Marinoscillum sp. 108: one gene and its partners. Each later gene encodes a partner of the first gene's protein in a complex. Links are inferred from orthologs where the notes say so. Each region holds a gene or a part of one and is shown in the gene's direction. Other genes may lie near its edges.

Region 1 (8,227 bases):
GCACCACAGGATCATTGAAATAATTACTGTTCGATTTTTTCAGCAGATACTCCTTCACATCCTCCCAAAGCTGGGGATTTCCGTCATATTTTTCGGTGAGTCTGATGGCATCCATCACATGACCATGACCCACATTGTAGGCCGCCAGGATAAATTTCACCCGCTCCAAAGGATCGATGATCACATCAGAAAAATAGGATTGAAGCCATTTGATGTGCTGAGTGCCGGCATAGAGGTTTTGGACAGGATCCTCGAGCATGGTCACATTATATTCTTCTGCGGTGGTCGGGAGGAGCTGTAGCAAGCCCACTGCACCAGCCCATGACTCGGCATTGGGGTCAAATCTTGATTCCTTATAAATCTGAGCCGCCAAAAGCCTCCAGTCCCACTCCAGTTCTGCGGCTGAGCGTTTGATTAAAGAATCATATGGAGAAAGTTTGCCTCCGCCCAGGGAATAGTATTCACTTTGAGTCCGCTTCAGAGAAGCCTTCCTGCTTTTGAAGTATTTATTGTAAATGGTATAATACTCAGAAGTTCTCCTCATTTCGATAATCCAGGCATTCAAAGCTGAAAGTAATTGGTCGCCATTTTTTCGAACCCCCCAGGCAATCTGTGTAGGGAAGCTCACGGCAGTCCTGATGTCCAGATTGGGATAGTAGGTGGAATTAACCAACGCTATGTCCTCTTCTGCCACGGTAAAGTCAATTTCGCCTTCTGCCACCTTTCGGATGATCGCCTCAGTCTCCACTTCAGGTGAGTCTTCGATAATGATGATGTCGTCCCCAATCTCGTTGGACAGGTTTTGTAGCCGATCAAAATAGGATGAATGATGCCGAACCACCACTTCTTTCCCTATGAGCTCAACCGGATTTCTAATGAGTTGCTTTTCGATTTCATGGAGTTTCATTTTTCGCCAATTATCTGGCTTACGCTGGATCAGGACCATCTTCACCAGGTTGTGATAATGGGTAAAGGCTATGCGCTTTTTTCTGTCTTTTGTTACCGTGAGGTTATAGGCCAGGACATCTCCTTCTCCAGCATTCAGCTTTCGGAAGCCCTCCTCCAGGCTTGGGGTCACGTTGATCCGAAGCTCCAACCCCTGAGATTTGGCAAAAGCCTTGAGGAGCTCATACTCATAGCCCATGGTATTGCCCCGATAAATGAAAAGCCCTGTGGAGCTATTGTCCATGATGGCCGTGATGTAGCCACGCTCTTTGATCTTATCCAGATCTAAGTCCACTACTTTTTCGGGAGGTTCGCTGTTGGGATCCTTTTCTTTCTTACTACTGCTGGATGTGGTACAAGCAGTCATCAGTAGCCAGAAAACCAGGCCAGTAACAAGAAAGCCAATCTTATGTATTTGATTTCTTTTCAATGTTCCCATTTAAATTGGAACAGAATATACAAGAAATCTGACGATTGCCCATCCCATTTCTCGACGGATGGGGGTTGTTTGCAGTTAGACTACCGCACTTAGTTCGAGTAACTTGTATGTGGCCTGCAGTATGGCTTCAGCGTCGTAGCCACACTCCTGATAGAGTTCGTCCTGCTCACCATGCTCCACAATGCGATCAGGAATTCCCAGTCGGATCACCTTTGCGTGGTAGTTATGATCAGCCATAAATTCCAATATGGCCGTGCCAAATCCTCCGGGCAAACACCCATCTTCTACGGTAATGACTTTCTTATTTTTCTCAAAAACCTGATGCAGCAGCGCTTCATCCAATGGCTTCACATAACGCATGTCATAATGAGACACCCGAATTCCCTGTTTCTCCAGCTCGTCACATGCTTTCAAAGCATAATTGCCAATATGACCAATGGTGAGAATGGCCACCTCTTCTCCGGCACGCAATAACCTGCCTTTACCGATTTCCAGTTGCTCCAGTGGGGTTCGCCATACCGGCATCACGCCCTGGCCTCTTGGATACCTGATGGTGAAAGGACCGTCTTTAAACTCACTGGCCGTGTACATCAGATTTCGGAGCTCCTGCTCATTCATAGGGGCAGCAACCACCATGTTTGGGATACAGCGCATATAAGCGAGATCATAAGCGCCATGATGGGTAGGACCATCAGCACCGGCAATACCTGCTCGATCAAGACAAAAAACCACGGGGAGCTTCTGAATAGCCACATCATGGATCACCTGATCATAGGCGCGCTGCATAAATGAGCTGTAGATATTACAAAAAGGAACCATCCCCTGAGTAGCCAGTCCTGCTGAAAAAGTAACTGCATGCTGCTCCGCAATGCCCACATCAAATGCACGATCAGGCATGGCGTCCATCATGATATTGAGGGAAGAGCCGGAGGGCATGGCGGGTGTAATACCCATTACCTTGTTGTTCTGCTCGGCCAGCTCTACCATGGTATGCCCAAATACGTCCTGGTACTTCGGTGGTTTGGGCTCTGTGACTACTGTTTTTCGTATTTCTCCGGTGATTTTATCAAATTTCCCCGGGGCGTGCCATTTGGTCTGGTCTTGTTCTGCCAGTTTGAAACCCTTCCCCTTCACTGTTACACAGTGTAAAATCTTGGGGCCGGGAATGTCCTTCAAATCCCGCAATACATGAACGAGGTGGTTGATGTCATGACCATCCACCGGGCCAAAATACCTTAAGTTCAAGGACTCAAAGAGGTTACTTTGCTTCAGCAGCAAGGACTTGATGCTGTTCTCAATGTTCCCAACAATCTCACGGGCATTGGGTCCAAACTTGCTGATTTTTCCAAGCACCTTCCACACATCATCCCTGATCTTATTGTAGGTAGGTGAGGTAGTAATGTCTGTTAAATAATCCTTCAGTGCACCCACATTCGGATCTATGGACATGCAATTATCATTGAGAATAATCAAGAGGTTTTTATTAGAATCTCCGGCGTGATTCATGGCCTCAAATGCCATCCCTCCGGTCATCGCTCCATCACCAATGACTGCTATGTGGTGCTTTTCCTTCTCCCCTTTATAGTCTGACCCAAACGCCATACCCAAAGCGGCAGAAATGGAGGTGGAAGAGTGGCCCACCCCAAAGGTGTCATACTCACTTTCGGATCTTTTAGGGAAACCTGAAAGGCCATTGTAAAGTCTGTTGGTATGAAAATCTTTTCTTCGTCCGGTCAATATTTTGTGGCCATAAGCCTGATGACCCACATCCCACACGAGCTGATCCACCGGTGTATTAAATACGTAGTGGAGTGCCACAGTGAGCTCTACCACTCCCAAACTAGCCCCAAAATGCCCACCATACACCGAGACATGATCTACGATGTACTCACGAAGCTCTTCGGCCACCTGAGCCAGTTGAGTCTCGTCTAATTTCTTAAGGTCGTTGGGATTGTCGATTTCCGCTAAAAGCTTTCCGGGCCTAATCTCCATATAGTAATCTTTTGGGGTGATTCATGAACGACTTTCAATTCTAATTGTTTAGCGGCAAGACAATTATGAATCAAATATTCCACAAATCTAAACTATTTTGAGATTTCCTATTAGTGCCAGAAGTAGTAGCTTTGGCCTACTGTGAGCGATTTCCAAAATTCCAATACTTACGAGATCAAACTTCCTCTCTTTGAGGGGCCATTTGACCTGTTGCTCTTTTTCATTGAACGGGACGAGTTGGACATCTATGATATTCCCATCGCTAAGGTGACCAGTGATTTTCTGGATTACCTCCATCAGCTGGAAACGATGAATGTGGAGGTGGCCAGCGAATTCATACTGGTGGCTGCCACACTGATGCGTATCAAAGCCAAGATGTTACTTCCCAGACCGGTATTGGATGAAGAAGGAAACGAAATAGACCCCCGAGAGGAGTTGGTGAAGCACCTGCTGGAATACAAAAAATACAAATCGGTGATTCAGGAGCTCAACAGCCTGGAAAGCAATCGCCTGGATAGGGAACAAAGGGGAAATCTGCTCAAAGAAATCAAAAAGCTCTCTCAGTCCATTGATGTGGAAGCCGAGATGCAGGATCTGGATCTTTACAAGCTGATGAAGGTTTTCCAGAAGGTGCTGAAGCGGTATGAATTTGATCAAAGCAGGCCTACACATCAGGTGGTACAGTACCCTTACACCATTTCGACGCAGAAGGATTATCTGATCCAGCGGCTACACAGCAGCCCGAATCATCGCATCTCCTTCAGCTCCTTGGTGGAAGAAAAGCCCGAAAAAATTCTGGTGATCTACAACTTCCTCGCCATCCTCGAGCTCCTCCAGCTGGGCACCATCACCCTTCACATTGGCGAAGGATTCAATAACTTCTGGGTAGAAAAACTGGAAGAAGAAAAAATCCCGGACTGATCAGCCCGGGATTTCATTTTCAATCAATACTTTCTTGCTAGTTAATTAAAACTTCTCCAGGCCTGAGAAGAAAAACGAACCCTCAATCTCTGCGTTCTCGTCAGAGTCAGATCCGTGGATAGCATTGGCCTCAATAGAAGTAGCAAATATTTTTCTGATGGTTCCTTCCGCAGCATCTGCTGGATTAGTCGCACCAATCAATTTTCTGAAATCTTCCACTGCATTGTCCTTTTCCAGAATCATAGCCACGATGGGCCCAGAGGACATATAAGTGACCAGGTCATTGTAAAAAGGTCGCTCTTTGTGTACTGCATAAAATTGTCCTGCTCTGCCTGCAGATAAGTGAGTCAGTTTCATTGCTTTGATACCAAAGCCTGCTTCTTCAATCATTTTGGTGATCGCACCGGTATTTCCTGATCCGTATGCATCGGGTTTGATCATTGTGAAGGTCCTTGTTCCTGCCATTTAATTGGTTTTTTTGAGTCTTTTACTAAACGGCTGCAAAAATAACATTTATCCTATTCACTATCACCTTACCAGCCATTTTGTATTTACTTGATTTATTGTGAGTTTTGCGATTCACTTACAGCCAAGGTGAGGCAAGAATTGTTAATGAAGGAATTAAGCGCTTTAAAAGCATTACTATCCACCCCCAAGAAAATAATTATAACCACCCACGCTAATCCTGACGCTGATGCCTTGGGCTCTTCTCTGGGATTATACCATTTTCTTAAAAACCGTGGGCACGAGGCACTTGTGGTCACCCCTACGGATTATCCTGACTTCCTGCACTGGATGGAGGGCAATGATGAGGTGGTGGTGTATGGTGAGAAAAACCATCAGCAGGTTGCTGAACTGTTCGAGCAGGCAGATCTGATCTGCTGCCTGGATTTTTCCGGACTCAACAGGATCAAGAAGCTGGGCGAAATGGTAGGCTCCTCCAAAGCTAAGAAGTTGCTGGTGGACCATCACCTGAACCCTGAGCAGTTCGCAGATTATGAACTTTGGGACAACAAAGCCGCAGCTACTGCGGAGCTGATCTACGACCTTATTCTGCTTCTGGATGGTAAAGAAGAGATTAATTTGGCCATAGCCGAGGCCTTGTATGCGGGCATCATGACCGACACAGGTTCGTTCAAGCACGGCTCCACCTCCGCAAAAATCCACCGCACCGTGGCTGAGCTGATGGAGATTGGCGCTGATGTGAATAAAATAAGCCGACTCATTTATGATACCAATTCATTGAATCGACTGAGATTCATTGGTTATGCGCTAATGGAAAAGTTGGTGGTGAATGTTGAATATCAGGTGGCCTACTTTGTGATCAGTGCCGAAGAGCACGAGCGATTTCACTTGAAAAGCGGAGACACCGAAGGCTTGGTCAATTATGCCCTTTCGATCAATGGCATTGTGGTGGCGGCCATCATCATGGAAAAAGGTGGTGAAGTCAAAATGTCATTCAGATCAGTAGGCGACTATGCTGTGAACGATATTGCCTCTGAGTACTTTAGCGGAGGTGGTCACAAAAATGCCGCTGGCGGCATTTCTGATTTAGGACTAGAGGAAACTGTAGAAAAATTTAAATCGCTGATTCCAAAATTTCAGCAAACCCATAACCAAAAAACAAAATGAAAAACATCTGGATATTGATCTTTCCGCTGCTGGTATTTTCCTGCAACAAAAACAATGATTTTACAACAGAAACCGGAGTGGAAGTATCCTGCCTGGTGAAGGGTGACGGCCTTGGCGCCCAAAAAGATTCTATTGTGGTTTTATACCTGAAAATAGTGGGAGCTGATGGTGAAGTACTTACCGAAACCACTCCTGAAAAACCATTGGCTTTGGCCTTTGACCCGGAAATGAAAGCCGGCAACCTGCAGGAGGTACTGAAAGAAATGGAAGTGGGTGATAGCGTGTTTTTCACTACAACGGCCAAAAATCTATTCGAAGAAACTTATCAGACACAGCTACCTCCGGATATGGACTCTGCTGCAGTGATGAGCATCAATATGAAATTTCATGCCCAAATGAGCCAGGAAGATTACCGTGCTTACGTGCAGGAAATGACTGAAAAGCAGCGTGCCAAAGAATCAGTGATTCTTGAAGAAAAGCTTGTTTCTGATGGCGAAACCATCGATGCCTATCTCGAAGAAAATGGCATTGATGCCATCACTACTGAGTCTGGTCTGAGGTACGTCATTACTCAGGAAGGTACCGGAGCAACTGCGCAGCCAGGTGACGAGGTGACTGTTCACTACGCTGGTCGTTTATTTAGCGGAGAGCCTTTTGACAGCTCTATCGAGCGTGGCCAGCCATTCAAATTCAATATTGGTCAGGGACGTGTGATCCCGGGATGGGACGAAGGTATCGCCTATATCAAAGCTGGTGGAAAAGCTACATTGTATATCCCCAGCCCACTTGGTTATGGCAGCAGAGGCGCCGGTCCTACCATTCAGCCATACAGTATTCTTGTTTTTGACGTTGAGGTATTAGAAGTTGGTCAAAACCAGTAACCTGCACTGATTAAAGCATAACCACATAACTTTACCAAAGGGGCAGGCTGATTTTAAAAAGCGAGAAATGAAAAACATAAAAGGTCAAGTAATAGCGGTAATGATGATCATTACCGCTTCCCTTTACTCCTGCAGGCAGGACACAATCGTCACCAGCGTAGATCCGGATGTTCAGCTCAAAGCTGACTTGAAGGTGATGGAAGCCTATGTAAACGCCAAGGGATATACCGATGTGGACACTACCGAGTCAGGAGTATGGTATGTGGTACTCGACTCAGGCAATGGAGCCGGAATCAATCACAACGACATTGTTTCGTTTTTTATAGCAGGCCGACTGACCGACGGTTTTCTGTTTGCCACCAACATTGATACCGTGGATATCAATAATGGTACTTACGACGAAGACCTTACTTACAACCCGATCATCTATACCTACACGGCTGACGGCTGGAACATTCCGGAGATCATCACCAACTTCTATAGCTATGAGCGCGGATACCGCGAGGGGCTTTCCAAAGTGTTGGGTATTTTGAAAGTAGGTGGTCGTGCGCAAATTATCATTCCATCCGGGCTGGCCTATTCCACCAATCCTCCATTTGGCCTGGGCATCCCGCGAAATGCCGTTTTGGTGTTTGACATCTACCCGAGTTATGTGCGGTGAAGGACATGAAAATCTACTTTGCCACCCACAATACCAACAAACTAAGAGAGCTAAGAGCACTCATTCCTGAAAATCTGGAGCTATTGGGTCTGGATGACCTGGGCCTGCAGGAAGAAATCCCCGAAACCGCAGATACCATAGAAGGCAACTCTGCCATGAAGACCCGGTATGTATTTGAGAAGCATGGAGTGGCCTGCTTCGGCGATGATACCGGCCTGGAGGTGGAGGCGCTGGGTGGTGCGCCTGGTGTGTACTCCGCCAGATATGCTGGCCCGGACAATGACAGCCAGGCCAATATGGACTTACTCCTTTCGAATCTCAAAAACGAGGAGAACAGAAAAGCGAGGTTTAAAACCGTGATCACCTACATAGATAACCAGGGCCATGAGTACCAGTTTACGGGCATTGCCAAAGGTGAGATCATCCGTGAAAAGACCGGGGCACAGGGTTTTGGATATGATCCTGTATTTTTACCTGAAGGTGAAGACCGGACTTTTGCTGAAATGAGCGCTGCTGAGAAAAATGCCCGCTCCCACAGAGCCCGGGCCTTTGAACAACTCATCCAATTTTTGAAAACTAAATAACATGTCAAAACCTCTGATCATAGGAATCACCGGTGGAAGCGGATCAGGCAAAACGCTGTTTCTGAAGCAGCTCATGGAGAAGTTTGAAGAAGGAGAAATTAGCTTACTCTCTCTGGATAACTACTACAAGCCCCGCACAGAGCAGCCACTGGATGAGCGAGGGGTGGAAAAT
Region 2 (7,289 bases), on another replicon or contig:
TGTGCCTGGATGCTGGCTTTGCTCACGGTTTTCTCGGTGATTTTTTTGTCTTTTTGACCAAAAGCCATGGTGCAAGACAAGAGTACGATCAGGTATAAAACTTTTCTCATAGATGAATGCTTTATGATTTAAATAATGAACGCCCAATTTAGAAGAACACTCTTTCTCCCGCAAGGAGTTTTTATGTCAGTGGTTCTTCTTTAGTCATCAAGTAGATATTTGGGGGCCGCAGTTGTGGTTGAATAATCGGGATTGGTATAGAATGGCATGGTTACGTCCATTAGGGCTACCCTGAGGCTATTCCAGAGCATATTGAAGAATCCTTTGTTTTGATACCTGACAAAATAGATTTCACCCTCCTGATAGCCCATGGTGTCGTCCGGGTGGTTGTTGCTGTTAAGGATCATGTTGCCAAAGATGCTTTTCAACCAAACCTTGTCCCTGTTTTGGTCATAGACTTTGACCTTGAGGTCTGAATACTCCATGATCATCTTTCCCTTGGCCGAATACTCGTCACCTCGAAAATCGAAAGCCATGCCATGGAGCTGCCCCGAAGCCTCCACCCCTGTGAGAGGGGCAAGTGTCTGATTGATAAAAGTGATGGGCATGGCACCGAGTGTTCCCGAGACAGAAAACTCCTGACGGTTTGAACCCATATCCAATAAGATGGTTGTTTTGAGTGCGCCTTTGCCCATAAAATCAGATTGAATATCCAGAATGGTGATGGGCTCCTTTTGGATTTCTTCAGGGTCATTGGTCAGGTGATATCCCGACATATAAACCTTATCAAAGTAGAGTTTTCCGGCACGGGGGAATACTACTGGGAGTTGCTCATATTGAATATAGCTGTTTCTGAGGCGGAGAGTATCCAGGGTGAAAATGAACGGGAGGTCTCTTAGTAATCCGGCCAGCAGGGGTTTGGTCTCTGGCTGTGGTGCCGGTGGGGTTTTGTCCTTAAAGACATTGATTTGAAGGGCCTCAAGCAGGGTGCTTTCAGCACGCACCTTGAGTGTTCTGTCTTCCATAAAGTCCCAAAGTAGTTTTTCTGCCGACAGTTTTTGAGCAAGCAGCTCAACCCGAACTTTCTCATAGGGGTGCTTCTGCACAAAAGAGGACCTGGAGTCTACAGGCTTTAGGTGGATATTTTCAATAGAAAATGAGGTGTCAAGGATATGAAGATTATCCGCTGACAGGGTATAGTCCTCACCAGCCTTGACATAGAGCTTGCTCACTTTCGTTTCAGACTGATCAAAATCAAGCGGGAAGATATTATGGACGGTGCTAGTGTCTACAAAAACGCCAAACGCTGACAGATGTATCTTTTTCATAGCCAAAAGGGTATCATAGCTCCCTTTTTTCTGGACCACCAAAGTACCCGAGCTGATCTCGAAATGCTCCACCTCTATCCGGTTAAAAAGGTCTCGCACAAAGAGGTTGATTTCCTTTTTCTCCGTCTTGGAAGCCTGGAGGGTGGGCAGCACGATCCCGAGTAAAAGACTGTCTATGTTTAATTTTTTGACTTTGATTTTTTGACTGAGTAGAAGGTTCCAAAGACTAAATCCATGAATTGAGATTTGACGGGCCTCAGACCGAATGTTGAGGTTAGCGTGATTCTCCGCACTGTCTACCTGCACCCTGGGTTTTGTGAAGGTGATCTCTCCGTTCAGGATGCTCAGCGTTACACTTTCATAAGTAACCTGCTCGCCCAGTAGCTTAGGGAGTTCCCTTTTGGCGATAGCCTCCACTAAAAAAGCAATGCCACTCAGGAGCACCAGAATGCCTAAAATAATGAGAATTCTTTTTGCATTAAACGAAATGATTTTAGGCATAAGTGTATAACTGAAATCGGCCCGTCTGGTTAGATTTAAGGATAGGGACTACTCCCCCTGGAATATTTTGATCACGGCCATTTCCCCTTCTTTTCGGTATCCTCTGTACATGCCGCTGGTGTTGAAGGGCATGGCTACATTACCAAACCTGTCCATAGCGATCATGCCACCCAGAGCGTCCATTTTGGTGATCTTGTCCATCACCGTTTGAGCGGCTTCCTCCACAGATAAGTTTTTATATTCCATCAGTGCCGACACGTCGTGCGCTGCGGCAGTGCGGATATAATATTCTCCATGTCCTGTGCCGGAAAATCCGCAGGTGTTGTTATTGGCATAGGTGCCGGCTCCTATGACGGGAGAGTCCCCAATGCGGCCCCATTTTTTGTTGGTCATACCGCCGGTGGATGTTGCCGCGCAGATATTTCCCTGCCGGTCTACAGCCACGGCACCAACAGTTCCATACTCCTTTTCTACTTTTTTGATAGCCTTTTCCAGTTGTGCCTTGCGTGGATCTGTACTGAAATAGCTGGGATCCACCAGTTCCAATCCACGCTCTTTGGCAAACTGTTCCGCTCCTTCGCGGGCCAGCATCACGTGAGGTGAATTGATCATGACCTGATAGGCCGCTAGAATGGGGTTTTTGACGGTTTTTACACCGGCTACAGCACCGGCATTCAGGTCTTCCCCACGCATGATACTTGCATCAAGTTCATTTTCTCCGGTGGCGGTGAAGACTGCTCCTACGCCGGCATTGAAGAGTGGAGAATTTTCCATCATCACAATGGCGGCCTGAATGGCGTCACAACTTGATCCTCCATCTTCCAGAATGGTATAGGCGGCCTGAAGCGCCTCGTCGAGCTTGGCCCGATAGGCCACTTCTGTTACAGAATCCATGTTTTCTCTACTCACAGTGCCAGCACCTCCATGAATGACAACTGCAATTTTACGTTCAACGGGCTCATTGGGAGTGTTTTCAGCAGGTGTGGTGTTACATCCAGAAAGACAGGCTACTACGATCAGTAGAAATAAGTTCAGTTTGCGATTCACGAGGGAGTTCATAATTTTTTATCTACTTGGGTTGTGTTACTTTAGCGCTTATTTTTAGGTAAAATAAACAGAATTGAAGATATGGCTGAGAAGACGAAATATTCAGAGGACGAATTAAAGGAATTCGAAGAGTTGATTCATCAGAAGCTGGCAAAAGCGAGAGAAGAACTGAACATTTTGAAGGGTTCTTTGACACGAGATACCGATGAGGGTACGGATGCGACCCACGGTGCTGTGAAGACCCTGGAGGATGGGGCGGATACTGCAGAGAAAGAGCAATTGAGTACATTGGCCGGACGGCAGCAGAAGTTTATTAATAACCTTGAAAATGCGTTGATCAGAATCAAAAACGGCACCTACGGGGTTTGTGTGGATACTGGTAAGCTCATCAGCAAAGAGCGATTGAGAGCGGTGCCACACACCATGCATTCGATAGAGGCTAAGCTGAATGTGAAGAAGTAATGGACTACCTCGCCAATCATATTGAGGCACTGGTCTTTTGCTCCCCAAAACCAATCACAGAAGATGAGATTCAGTCTTGTCTGAAGGAAATGTTCGAGGCGGATGTGCCTATGGAGGACATTAGTGGGGGGATCGCAAAACTTAGTGAAAAATATGAAGATGAGCAGTTTTCCTTTGGTTTGGTGCAAAGTGGCGGTGGATATCAGTTTTTGACCAAACCGGCCTATCAGGCAAGTATCAGTATTTTGCTTAAGCAACAATCGAAGCGGCGACTCTCCAACTCAGCCATGGAAACACTCGCCATCATTGCGTATAAGCAGCCAGTCACCAAGACGGAAATTGAACAAATCCGTGGAGTAAACTGCGATTATGCGGTCAATAAATTGCTGGAAAAGGAGCTCATCGAAATCAAAGGCAAGGCAGAGACTATAGGTCGTCCGATGCTCTATGGCACCAACAATAAGTTTATGGACTACTTCGGTATTAACTCACTCAGGGACCTGCCCACACCGAAGGATTTTGTGCAGGAGGAAAACACTATAGGGAAGGAAGAAGAAGCATGAAAGGGAAAAAGCCAATTAAGCCAAAGACAGGAGGGCCAGTCAAGAAGGAATTAGGCTCCGCACCAGTGGAGATACGACTGAATAAGTATATAGCCAACGCGGGCGTATGCTCACGACGGGAGGCAGATCAGCTCATAGCCGATGGCAAAGTGAAGGTGAATGGTGAAGTAGTGACCGAACTGGGCCGAAAGGTGCTGTCTACAGACAAGGTGGTGTACGGAGGCAAAACCCTGAAGACAGAAAAACTCCAGTACATTTTGCTGAATAAGCCTAATGATTACATCACCACTGTCACCGATACACACGACAGAAAAACCGTGATGAGCCTGCTCAAAGGAGCCTGTGATGAGAGAATCTATCCTGTAGGAAGGCTCGACCGGGCCACTACAGGGTTACTGCTATTTACCAATGACGGTGATCTGGCCAAAAAGCTCACTCACCCGTCTTATAAAATCAAGAAGATTTATCAGGTGACCCTGGACAAACCGATCACCAATCAGGATTTTGATGATATCCTGAAAGGTGTGAAGCTGGAGGATGGACTGGCGGTGCCGGATGAGATGGCCGTGGTTACTGATGATCGCATGGTCCTGGGTATAGAAATCCACATTGGCAAAAACCGTATAGTGAGGAGAATCTTCGAACACAAGGGCTATAAAGTGGTGAAGCTGGATCGGGTAATGTTTGGTACATTGACCAAAAAGAACCTCACCCGTGGCAAATATCGCCACCTTGACCCCAGAGAGGTGGTTCAGCTCAAAAACCTCTCCGGAGGAAGAAAATAAAAAGGCTCTACCCTTATTTCAGGGTAGAGGCCAGTATTTCCAGATCTTTATTCATGATGACATGCACGGCGCTTTCGGGTCTCGAATCGAGCATGACCGTTTTGGTATACGCGCCCATTGACCCAAAGAAGTTGATACAGTCATCACTCACTTTATAAGTTTTGTTGGCAAAGTAAGATGACGAATAGTCGATGGTCTTCAGGTCCAATAGCTCTCCCGCCAAATTGATTTTCACAGCAAAAGCTTTTGTGTCGGTGTTGTTTTTTCCTGCTCTGTTCACACGTCCATCTAGTCCCTTGATCTCGTTGTAGTTGCCCACGATGATATAGGCCTGATCCACACTCACCACATCAGTGATGTCCCCTTTGTAGGACATTCGCTGCTGCCATTGCAGATCTCCATAGATGCTGTAGTTGGCCATGATCATCTCGGATTCGACCAACGGGTCGTCCAGATAGTCATTCCCTTTATAGGTTACAAAAAGGGTGTTGGTACGCTCATTGTAAGAAATAGTCCTCGGGAATTGATTGAGAATAAGTCTTCGGCTGTGTGTGATCACTCCCTTCTCATCCAGCATCAGCAAGTGGTTGATCCGGGTGCCGCTGGTATCCACGCCGTTCAGGATCACGGCCAGTCCTCCGGGCACGCTTTGGATGGCTCCTATTCGGGTGTTGGCATCAAACCCGGCAGAACTGTCAATTTTTAACAGATAGTCATTGTACCAGCCTACAGTCTGCTCTTTGGTGATGCCTGCCACAAAGGCCTGTGTTTTATTTTCCTTTGTGTTCTTGAAGATTCCCGCTATAAAGGCGGACCCATCAAAGTTCTCTATGCGATGAGAGGTGATAGGGGCCGCGGTAAGAAGATCATTATCCACCGGGACGCTTCTGAAAAGTGGGATGTCCAATTTTTTGTACTTCACTTTCTTGATCACCGAATCCGTCTTGAGTATGGTATAGAGCTCGTTTTGGATATTGGCCACATAGTTGCTCACATCATTTTTATTGTTTTGGCGCTCGGTAGTGATGAGCTGAGTAATTCCCGAAGGACCATTGTAGTTGGTCTTGATAAAGTCGGAGTATTTACTCAAAGAGGCAGCGGTATTGGTCCTTCTGATGTCGCTGAGCACACTATCTGCTTCTTTAATTCTGTTCACCATTTGGCCGTAGAGATAGAGCTTGCGCTCTACATCCACTTCCGTGTCCGCCCCGAGTTTTTCGCTGAGCAGCTGCTGGTAGATGAGGTCATGCTTTTTTTCTTTGAAGATAAAGATGGGCTCGATCACCGAGGAGAGGTCGTATTTCCTGAGGGTAAAAAGCACTTCTTTGGATACTTTGAGGGGCTCAAATTCCTCCCTGATAAAGTCAGGTTTAGCCTCTTCGATTCGTTTGTTGAGTCTGAGGTTTTCAGCCATCAGGTCTTCTCTGAGCTTGTCTATTTCTGCATGAATAATCTCCCGTGTGGTGTCTACCCACGAGGCATAGTCCCAAACCTGAATTTTTGGTTGCAGAAAGTTGATTTTGGATTCTAAACCATCCAGACGATAGACCTTGATGGGCTTGGCTGTCATGGTCTGATTATACCCCACATCAAAACTGGCCGTGGCGGCTTTGTATTCCTCCCAGTACTGTAGACACTCGAGGTAATCTTTTTTGATATCTCCAAAGGTCTTGTCTACCTCAGCATCATAGAGGAGGTATAGGTCTTTGAAGGTGGGATATTTACCTAAAATTCCGGTAAAAGCTTTGTGCGCCCGGTCATAACTACTAAAGCTTCGGGTAAACTTATCATAGATGAGTGGCACATTGTCTATAAAGGACTGAAGTTCCACTTTTACCCTGGCCATATGGTTACTGATGGTGTCAAAACCCACGGTGACTCTCCCTTTGTCATCGAGCTTGCCAAAGTTGAAAAAGTACTCCTGATTCTTGCGCACCTCTTTTTCACTGATAAACTGTTCCGTACGCTGGTAGGCCTTAAGTGCCTCCCGGGCATTGCCTACTTTATAGGCAAAGTCCTTGATGGGATCACTCTCCCTGTATCTTTTCTCGTAAATCACAGCCATCTGGAGGTAGATACTTGAGTTGTCTGGTTGTTCGGCCAGATAGATTTTTAGCTGAGCCAGTGCACCACTGGGTGGCAGGGCAAGTATTCTGGGGAGTACTTCTTCATATTTCTCCAGTTTTTGTGAAAGCCCCGGAAGGGTGGCACCTGCTAGGAAGAGGATGAATGCTAATTTCTTCATGGTCATTCTCATTATATGGCTAGGATTTTCAATACTAAACGTCTGTTTTGAGCTTTGTTTTCCTCAGTATCGTTAGGCACTATGGGCTGGCTTTCGCCATAGCCCTTGGCAACAAACCGATCGCTGGGGATATTCTTTTCTATCAGAAACTTCACGGCACTCTGAGCCCTTCTGTTGGACAAGGCGGCGTTATAAGCGGCCGAGCCCACATCATCGGTATGTGCGGCTATTTCCACTTTCATCCCGGGGTTTTGCTTCATGAGCTCTACTACCCGCTCCAGTTCCGCAAAGGAGACTTCATTGAGCTGATCAGAATTCGACTCAAAAAGTATTTCTTTTAGTGTGAGGTTAGCGCCAA
Region 3 (8,535 bases), on another replicon or contig:
CCAAATAGAAGAAACCATGGATGTTCTGGATAAGAACGGTTTGAACATCAATGTTGACATCACCGTGAGATTTCACCCGGTATACGACAGCATAGGAGAGATTTATGAGACTTTTAGATTGGATTATATACGTAGACTGGTCATCCCTGAAGTACGCTCTACTGTAAGACAGGTGATGGGTAGATACACTGCCGAAGAAATTTACTCCACCAAAAGACCGGAGGTAGAGGGTTCTATAAAAACTGAGACAGATGCCATTCTGGGTGCGCCTGGCAATAACATCGAAATGAGGGCATTGCTCATCAGGTCTATCAAGCTTCCGGAGCAAATCAGATTAGCCATCGAAAATAAACTAACTCAGGAACAGGAAGCTCTCGCCTATCAGTTTAGGTTGGATAAAGAAAAAAGTGAAGCTGAGCGAAAGCGAATTGCTGCTGAAGGAGAGGCGGTTGCCAACAAGATTATCAATAGTAGTTTGACGGATGAACTATTGAAAATGAGAGGCATTGAGGCCACCATTGATATTTCTACATCTCCCAACTCAAAAGTTATCGTGATTGGTAGTGGAAAAGAAGGTCTTCCATTAATTTTAGGCGGGAATTAATTTTCGCCAAACAGAAAGTGCCTCCAGGGGTTAAATGAGGATAAATAATTATTTTAGAGTAAATTCTAGCAATTAATAAACACGCAAGCAGATGTCGAATACAGCCGAAATCAAAGTAGATGGTAAAAGTTATGAGCTGCCTCTTATTGAAGGAACCGAGAAGGAAAAAGCAATTGATATTAGTCAACTAAGAGGACAGTCAGGTGTCATTACCATTGACCCGGGTTTCAAAAACACCGGATCCACGAAAAGTGCTATTACTTTCCTGGATGGTGAGAAAGGAATCCTGAGGTATCGTGGATACCCCATCGAGCAGCTGGCGGAGAAATCTACTTTCCTTGAGGTAGCGTATTTATTGATCTATGGCAACCTGCCTGAAGCTTCTCAGTTTGAGGCCTTTAAATCTCAAATCACCAACCATACACTGGTGCATGAGGACATTAAGAAACTATTGGATGGCTTCCCTTCTACGGCTCACCCGATGGGAGTGCTCTCCTCTCTGGTAACTTCTCTGACTGCTTTTTATCCTCAAAGCCTTGATCCGAACAGATCAGGTGATGATGTGAACTTGAGCATCATCAGAATCATCGCCAAGATGCCGACTTTCGCTGCATGGTCTTACAAAAATCAAATGGGTCATCCGGTGGTTTATCCGGATAACAGACTTGACTATTGTGCCAACTTCATGAAGATGATGTTTGGCTTACCTACTGAAGAATACAGCGTAGATCCTGTGGTGGTAAAAGCTTTGGATAAATTACTGATTCTACATGCGGATCATGAGCAAAACTGCTCTGCTTCTACTGTTCGTATTGTGGGAAGCTCTCAGGCCAGCCTTTATGCTTCGCTTTCAGCGGGTATCAATGCACTCTGGGGTCCACTTCATGGTGGTGCTAACACTGCAGTAATTGAAATGCTGGAAGCCATCAAGGCAGATGGCGGAGATACTAAGAAATGGATGGCTAAGGCCAAAGATAAAGACGATCCTTTCCGTCTGATGGGATTTGGTCACAGGGTATATAAAAACTTTGATCCTCGTGCCAAAATCATCAAGAAGGCGGCTGATGATGTGTTGGAGAAATTGGGTGTTAATGATCCGGTATTGGATATCGCCAAAGGTCTGGAAAGAGAAGCCCTGGAAGATCAGTACTTCGTGGATAGAAAGCTGTACCCTAACGTTGACTTCTACTCTGGTATCATCTACAGAGCGCTGGGAATACCAGCAGAGATGTTCACCGTGATGTTCGCCCTGGGACGTCTCCCTGGTTGGATTGCACAGTGGAAGGAAATGCGGGAAAACAAAGAACCTATCGGAAGACCAAGACAAGTATATGTCGGGGAAAACGAAAGAGATTATATGCCGGTAACCAAACGGTCATAAAGGCAAAAGCCCTTCAGGAATATCCTGAAGGGCTTTTTTATTTGGGGATTTTAACTTTCTCTTTTAATATTTCCGATTGAGTATCTCACTCAGAATGACCGCTTTCTTAGCTGAATCAGCATCCTGCAGCATGGATTTAATGTCAGCACCCAAAGATTGTTGGTCACCCTCATCCTGCTGACGTTGCATTTTAGATTTAAAATGCTCATCACGTTTAAACTCCAGATCAGAACCTTCTGCCAATCGGATGGATTCCTCATAGACGCGCCTACTCTCCTCATCGGCAAATCGGCGTGTGCGGCCTTCTTCAAACTCCTTTGGTTTTTGCTGAGCCACCCACTCCCGCTCCTTGACCAACTGCCGAGCCTCTACAGGCTGAGGTGCTTCAGGTTCCGGCTCTTGTTTGCCCTCTGTAAACTCCTTCAGGAGATCCTCAAAAGAAACAGGCCTGGTGCGTCGTTCAGGGTGTTCCGATTCCTCTTCAGCACTTTGAGTGGGTTCGGGGGCGTTCTTCTTTTTCATCATTCGGGTGATGAAATATATCGCAGCAAATGCCAGATAAAGCCAGAATTGAATATCATCCATATACGTCGTAAAATATAAAATTAATTCTAAATTTGTTAGCTTCATTCGAGCTTAACATCACAAGCACTTCATGCAATTAACACGTTTAGAAATAAAGGGATTCAAGAGTTTTGCTGATAAAGTTACCATTAATTTTGATGAGGGCATTACAGGCATCGTAGGACCCAATGGATGTGGCAAGTCGAATGTGGTGGATTCGATCAGATGGGTGCTTGGCGAGCAGAAAACACGTGTCCTTCGGTCTGACAAAATGGAGAATGTGATCTTCAACGGCACCAAAGCGAGGAAAGCTACCCAGCTGGCAGAAGTTTCGCTCACCTTCAATAACACCAAAAACCTGATCCCCACCGAGTACTCCAACGTCACGATCACAAGACGCTACTTCCGCTCGGGAGAAAGTGAATACCTGCTCAACAACGTGCCTTGCCGGTTAAAGGACATTACCAACCTCTTTCTGGACACAGGGATCGCCTCTAACACCTATGCCATCATTGAGCTAAAAATGGTAGACGACCTCCTGAATGATAAAGACAATTCCAGAAGGAGTCTTTTTGAAGAGGCGGCTGGCATTTCCAAGTTTAAGATCAGGAAAAAGGAAACCATGCGTAAGCTTCAGGACACTGATGCCGACCTGGATCGTGTAGAAGATTTGCTTTTCGAAATCGATAAGAACCTCAAATCACTGGAAAAGCAGGCTCGCCAGGCTAAGAAGTACTATGAAATAAAAGAGGAATATAAGCAGTACAGCATCGCCCTTGCGAAGAAATCTATCGGAGATCAGAATGCGGTATTTGAAAGTATAGAAAAGCGAATCACTCAAGAGTCCGACCGGAAGAACTCACTGAACACCCAGCTACTGGAGAAAGAGGCCAACTTAGAGAAAACCAAGGCCGAATTGATTGGGAAAGAAAAGCTTCTGTCCTCCAGGCAGAAGACGCTCAATGAACACGTGGGTAAAATCAGAAATTATGAGAGTGAGAAGAAAATCAAGAATGAGCGGCAGCGGTATCTTCAGGATAAGATAGAAAAACTACAAGAGCAGCTCTCGCAGGATAAGCTAAGCAATGAACGGGCAGCGTTCTCCCTCAAAAGTTTGGATAAAGAAAGTGATCAGGCGCGTCAGATCCTTTCTGACATAGGCAATAAACTAGAGCAGCTCCAGGCCGACTATGATGCACAAAAAGCCAAAACTCAGGAAGCTCAGGAAATCCTGAATGAGTACAATCAACAATACAACACCAAGCGCGAGCAGGTTTATCAGGTAGGAAAAGACCTGGAAATCAAGGAAGTGCAGATAAAGTCACTACAAAGTGAACTCAACCGGTCCCGGGAAGATTCTTCCATCCAAAGTGAAAGTTTGAAGGACTTTGATCAGAAGTTGGCTGAAATCCAGAAAGAGAAAGTAGCTAAAACGGAGGAGTTTCAGGCTTTGAAAGCCAAGGAAACAGCCCTGAAAGACAAGATAGAATCCAATCAGCAGCGGATCGATCTGATACGTGAGGAACTCACACAGGTCAACCGGAAGCTGGACTCGAGACAAAACGAATATAATCTTACCAAGTCCCTGGTAGATAGCCTGGAGGGATTTCCGGAAGCCATCAAGTTTCTCAAAAAGAGCAACCAATGGAAAAACGCACCTCTCCTTTCGGATGTCATTGCCTGTCCTGAAGAATACAGGATCAGTATCGAAAATTTCCTGGAGCCATATATGAACTACTATGTGGTGGAGACCCGGGAAGATGCACTCAAAGCTGTCAACCTGCTGAGCGACTCATCCAGAGGAAGGGCTCATTTTTTCGTGTTGGATCAGCTGGAGAAATACCACGCCAACTCGGCACACATTTTTGCCAATACCCGCCCTGCAACGGAGGTGGTGGAGTATGATGAGAAGTACCGCAAATTAATCGCTCATCTGCTGGACAATGTATACATCTATGAAAATGAAGCTCCATCAACAGAAGATGATGATGTCGTTTTTGTAGACAAGAGTGGAAAGATCACCAAAAGGAAGTTTTCCATGTCCGGAGGCTCCGTCGGACTCTTCGAAGGAAAGCGAATTGGAAGGGCTAAAAATCTGGAGAAATTAGCCGCAGAAATCAAAATCCTGACTAAGAAACAGGAACAGGCCAAATCTAACCTCAATGAAAATCTCAATGAGCTGGAGCAACTAAAAAAATCGACTCAGACAAGCCTATTGGAGGAACTTCAGGTGGAAATCAACCGAATCAATGAAACCTTTGTGTCTATCCAGACCAAGCAAGAGCAGTACAGCAATTTGCTGAACTCCAATGAGACCAAGCGGGAAGATATAGAAGAGCGCATAGAGACCCTTGGCAGTGAAATAGACGCCCTCAGGCCGGAGTTTGACCAGTCCGCGGGCATTCTCTCGGAGCTGGAAATGCAGGTGGTCAATAAGCGTGAGGAGCTCAACGAATTGAATGAACTGCTGGCTCAGAAGTCTTCTGCTTACAATGAGGAGAATGTTCTCTATCACCGCCAGCAAAATAAGGTGAATAGTATCACTCAGGAGATTAGTCACAAAGATGAAACCTTCGTCAGTAGTTCGGCCAGAATAGAGCAAAACACTGAGGAGCTACAAAAAGCTACCCAGGATCTGAATGAACTGGTGAAAAAATCCGAAGAGAGCGATGACGACCTGGTGGCCATGTACGAAGAAAAGGAGTCCATTGAGATGGGAGTCAATGAAGCTGAAAAAGACTACTATGCTGTGCGCAATGCCATAGATGAGGCTGAGAAAAATGTACGTGAAATTCAGCGCATGCGCGAATCTGCGGATCAGGTACTGATGGAGTGGCAGAATAAGCTCAATGAAACCAAGATCCAGCTGAACTCAATCAAAGATCGCCTCTCGGTGGAATTCAACCTGGACATGAAGCAGGTGGAACTCTTTGATAATGAGGAGCTGCTCAATCAGCCACTGGAAGATCTCAGAGACCGGGTGGATAAAATGAAGAACCGTTTGGAAAACATGGGGCCCATCAACCCGATGGCCATGGAGGCCTATGAAGAGATCAAAACCCGTCATGACTTTATTTCCGAACAAAAAGAAGACCTGATCAAAGCCAAAGAATCACTGCTCACCACCATTGGTGAAATTGATGAGGTGGCCCGGGTCACCTTTCTGGATGCTTTCAATAAGATCAGAGACAATTTCATCAAGGTCTTCCGTACCCTTTTCACGGAAGAGGATGATTGCGAACTTAAACTGACAGATCCGGATAATCCTCTGGAATCTTCCATTGAGATCATGGCCAAGCCGAAAGGCAAACGTCCTCTCACCATCAATCAGCTCTCAGGAGGTGAGAAAACACTTACAGCCACCTCACTCCTTTTTGCCATTTATCTGCTGAAGCCTGCACCCTTCTGTATTTTCGATGAGGTGGATGCGCCATTGGATGATGCCAACATTGATAAATTCAACCAAATTATTCGCGAGTTCTCAAAAGATTCGCAGTTCATTATTGTCACCCACAACAAGCGAACCATGGCCAGCACCGATGTGATCTACGGAATCACCATGATAGAGCAAGGTGTATCCAGAGTAGTGCCAGTGGATTTGAGGGAGTTGGCATAAAGCGCTTTATAGCCAACAGGTTATCTTTGATGCATGAAAGCATCTTGGGGATACTCTTCTGAAATCGATTGGCTTGATCCGGGTGATCCGATGAGAGCCACCATTCGTCAACAGCTGGGAGGACTTCTGCACGGTCACGTGCCCCATGAGAACCTACATGCTCAGCGTGATAGTGCATTGGGTAATTTGGTTGCCCGTCAACTTGACCTTATTTACACGCCCGAGCCCTCAAGTCACGAGGTTTGCTTTGCTGAAAGTGCAGAAGTCCGTCCCGAATTCAGGTCGACATTTCACAGTAATCATTTGATAGAATACTGCTATGCGATGGTGTTTAGCAGTGTTTTCAGAAAGAGGTTCAAGGATTTCCCCAATGAGGGTTTTTTGATCCCTGCACCCCCCGATGCCTCTTTCTTTTGGAGGATGATTCGAATAGGTAATGAATTGAGGCTTTTACATCTTCAGGAAAATATAGACACATCTCTGGAGCATCAAGGTTCGGTGATGGGCTCCAAAGAGCTCTCTATTGATGTTGAGTTACTTGATGCTATGGAAAGGACAAAAACTTTGAGAAGGGAAATAGATGTGATCTGTGAGGGATAAGAAGGATTTTGGTGGAAATATTCTGTCATTCACTTCAACCAAATATCAAAAATGTCGTTATTGCATTCGCCCGGAAAATGACGGGACCTTGAACTTTAAAAACACGACCATGTCCAAATCTCAAGACGCCAAGAAGAGCGTAAAAAAGGAACCGGCCAAAACTCCAAAAGAGAAGAAAGCTGAGAAGCGAGAAAAGAAAGCCAAAAAAGGCTAATTCAGCATTTATAAATGAGCCGCTCCATTTCATGGAGCGGTTTTTTTATCGTTTGTTTTTCTTCTTTTTCTTCCGGTTCTGCTCAAATGCCTCAGCTTCTCTGATGAGGGATTGCACATCGTAAGCGTTTTCCTTCGAAAAATCCATCGTGTTTTGATACTCCCCTTTGGTAATCTCAATCCGTTGGATCGGTTTGCCAAGGTTCTCTTCGATTTCCTTCAGCAAGGCTTTCTCCTCTGCACTACAAAAGGAAATGGCTTGTCCCTTTTGGGTACCACGTCCGGTTCGCCCTACTCTGTGTACGTAGTTTTCAGATGACTCAGGGAGATCATAGTTTACCACAAACTCCACATTAGGAATATCAATACCCCTGGCAGAGATATCCGTGGCGAGCAGCACCTTTAGTTCTCCACTTCGAAACTTTTTCATGGTCTGATCCCGCTCCTTTTGCTCTTTATCACTGTGAATGGTGTCCGACTCCAACCCCACTCGTTCCAGGGCTTTCTTTACGCGCTCTGCACGCACTTTGGTTCGCACAAAAACCAGCATTTTACTCTCAGGATGGTTATTGATAAACCCCTCCAGAAAGAAGCGCTTGTCGTCCATTTCAATAAAACCTACAGCATGCTCAATGTTCTTCGCTACAGGGTCTTTAGGGGAGACTTGTATGCGTATGGCATTGGTTACCAATGAATAGGCCAATTTCTTGATCTCAGGATTGATAGTCGCCGAGAAAAACAACGTCTGTCGTTTCTTTGGCAGATGCTTCATGAGGTCTCGTATGTCTTTGATAAAGCCCAGATCAAGCATATGATCGGCTTCATCCAGGATCAATGTGTCCACATCTTTGAGCACCAACGCTCCCTGACTCACCAGGTCGAACATCCTGCCCGGAGTGGCCACGACCACATCTACCCCTTTGCCCAGTTTGGCTATTTGGGGCTCCTGCTCTACTCCTCCATGGACACAAAGTGTTTTTACCTTCGTGAATTTGCCTAAAGTATCAAAGGCACTCGTGATCTGAAGTGCAAGCTCATGAGTAGGTGCCATGACGAGACAACTCACCCGCTCAGAACGTTTGCTGGACTTGCGCTCGTCAATCATGCTGATGACCGGTATGGCAAATGCAGCGGTCTTACCAGTTCCCGTCTGGGCGATGGCCAGTACGTCCTCTCCTTTCAGCACCGCGGGAATGGTCCTGAACTGAATATCAGTGGGTTTTTTATAACCGAGCTCCTTTATACTTCTTTTGAGTGCATCCCCGATGCGGTAGTCTTCAAACTTCATATCAATGTGAAAGCTGCAAAGATAGGGTGTTTTATAGTTCAGGGCTGTATTTTCATACTATACAAGGGAGATGGTTTGCGCTTTGTGCAAATTCATTGCTAAAGTGAATTTGGGACTTGCGTGATGTGTTTTGCGTAATCAAAAACTAAAGTCATCATCACTCAGATTCTATACTTGCTGAAGGTCACCTGAGAATGATATAATATTTACCAGCGTAACCCACAAACTAAGCTGGCTAAAGCCTACATTCGTACCAAACCACTACGCAC

The links. The genes of interacting proteins can lie anywhere in the genome.
Region 2: GV030_RS16375 (region 1) and scpB share a complex: the UniProt entries of both Bacillus subtilis proteins name them as parts of the cohesin-like complex. The link is inferred for Marinoscillum sp. 108 from one-to-one orthologs.
Region 3: the proteins of GV030_RS16375 (region 1) and smc are in contact, whole or in part, in a crystal structure (PDB 3ZGX), measured with the Bacillus subtilis proteins. The link is inferred for Marinoscillum sp. 108 from one-to-one orthologs.

The regions. Positions count from the first base shown.
Region 1 is NZ_LR734812.1:153,318-161,544, reverse strand. What follows is about bases 2,411-5,407. They hold GV030_RS16375 (ScpA family protein), read left to right. Parts: upstream 2,411-3,517; coding sequence 3,518-4,297; downstream 4,298-5,407. Other genes in these bases: GV030_RS16365 (bifunctional oligoribonuclease/PAP phosphatase NrnA), read left to right, coding at 4,910-5,407; GV030_RS16370 (nucleoside-diphosphate kinase), read right to left, coding at 4,343-4,762; dxs (1-deoxy-D-xylulose-5-phosphate synthase), read right to left, coding at 2,411-3,376. In the rest of the region: GV030_RS16385 (transporter substrate-binding domain-containing protein), read right to left, coding at 1-1,375; more of dxs, read right to left, coding at 1,460-2,410; more of GV030_RS16365, read left to right, coding at 5,408-5,929; GV030_RS16360 (FKBP-type peptidyl-prolyl cis-trans isomerase), read left to right, coding at 5,926-6,810; GV030_RS16355 (FKBP-type peptidyl-prolyl cis-trans isomerase), read left to right, coding at 6,878-7,471; rdgB (RdgB/HAM1 family non-canonical purine NTP pyrophosphatase), read left to right, coding at 7,477-8,055; udk (uridine kinase), read left to right, coding at 8,057-8,227. UniProt on the Bacillus subtilis protein: Participates in chromosomal partition during cell division. May act via the formation of a condensin-like complex containing Smc and ScpB that pull DNA away from mid-cell into both cell halves.
Region 2 is NZ_LR734819.1:143,653-150,941, forward strand. The notes cover bases 2,278-5,119. They hold scpB (SMC-Scp complex subunit ScpB), read left to right. Parts: upstream 2,278-3,337; coding sequence 3,338-3,901; downstream 3,902-5,119. Other genes in these bases: GV030_RS21225 (isoaspartyl peptidase/L-asparaginase family protein), read right to left, coding at 2,278-2,888; GV030_RS21230 (TraR/DksA C4-type zinc finger protein), read left to right, coding at 2,958-3,338; GV030_RS21240 (pseudouridine synthase), read left to right, coding at 3,898-4,686; GV030_RS21245 (hypothetical protein), read right to left, coding at 4,700-5,119. Outside these bases: GV030_RS21215 (M28 family peptidase), read right to left, coding at 1-110; GV030_RS21220 (hypothetical protein), read right to left, coding at 201-1,829; more of GV030_RS21225, read right to left, coding at 1,878-2,277; more of GV030_RS21245, read right to left, coding at 5,120-6,931; GV030_RS21250 (OmpA family protein), read right to left, coding at 6,943-7,289. UniProt on the Bacillus subtilis protein: Participates in chromosomal partition during cell division. May act via the formation of a condensin-like complex containing Smc and ScpA that pull DNA away from mid-cell into both cell halves.
Region 3 is NZ_LR734808.1:880,660-889,194, forward strand. What follows is about bases 2,278-6,365. They hold smc (chromosome segregation protein SMC), read left to right. Parts: upstream 2,278-2,640; coding sequence 2,641-6,165; downstream 6,166-6,365. Other genes in these bases: GV030_RS03580 (hypothetical protein), read right to left, coding at 2,278-2,570; GV030_RS03590 (type ISP restriction/modification enzyme), read left to right, coding at 6,199-6,365. Outside these bases: GV030_RS03570 (prohibitin family protein), read left to right, coding at 1-604; GV030_RS03575 (citrate synthase), read left to right, coding at 696-1,985; more of GV030_RS03580, read right to left, coding at 2,049-2,277; more of GV030_RS03590, read left to right, coding at 6,366-6,765; GV030_RS03600 (DEAD/DEAH box helicase), read right to left, coding at 7,025-8,266. UniProt on the Bacillus subtilis protein: Required for chromosome condensation and partitioning.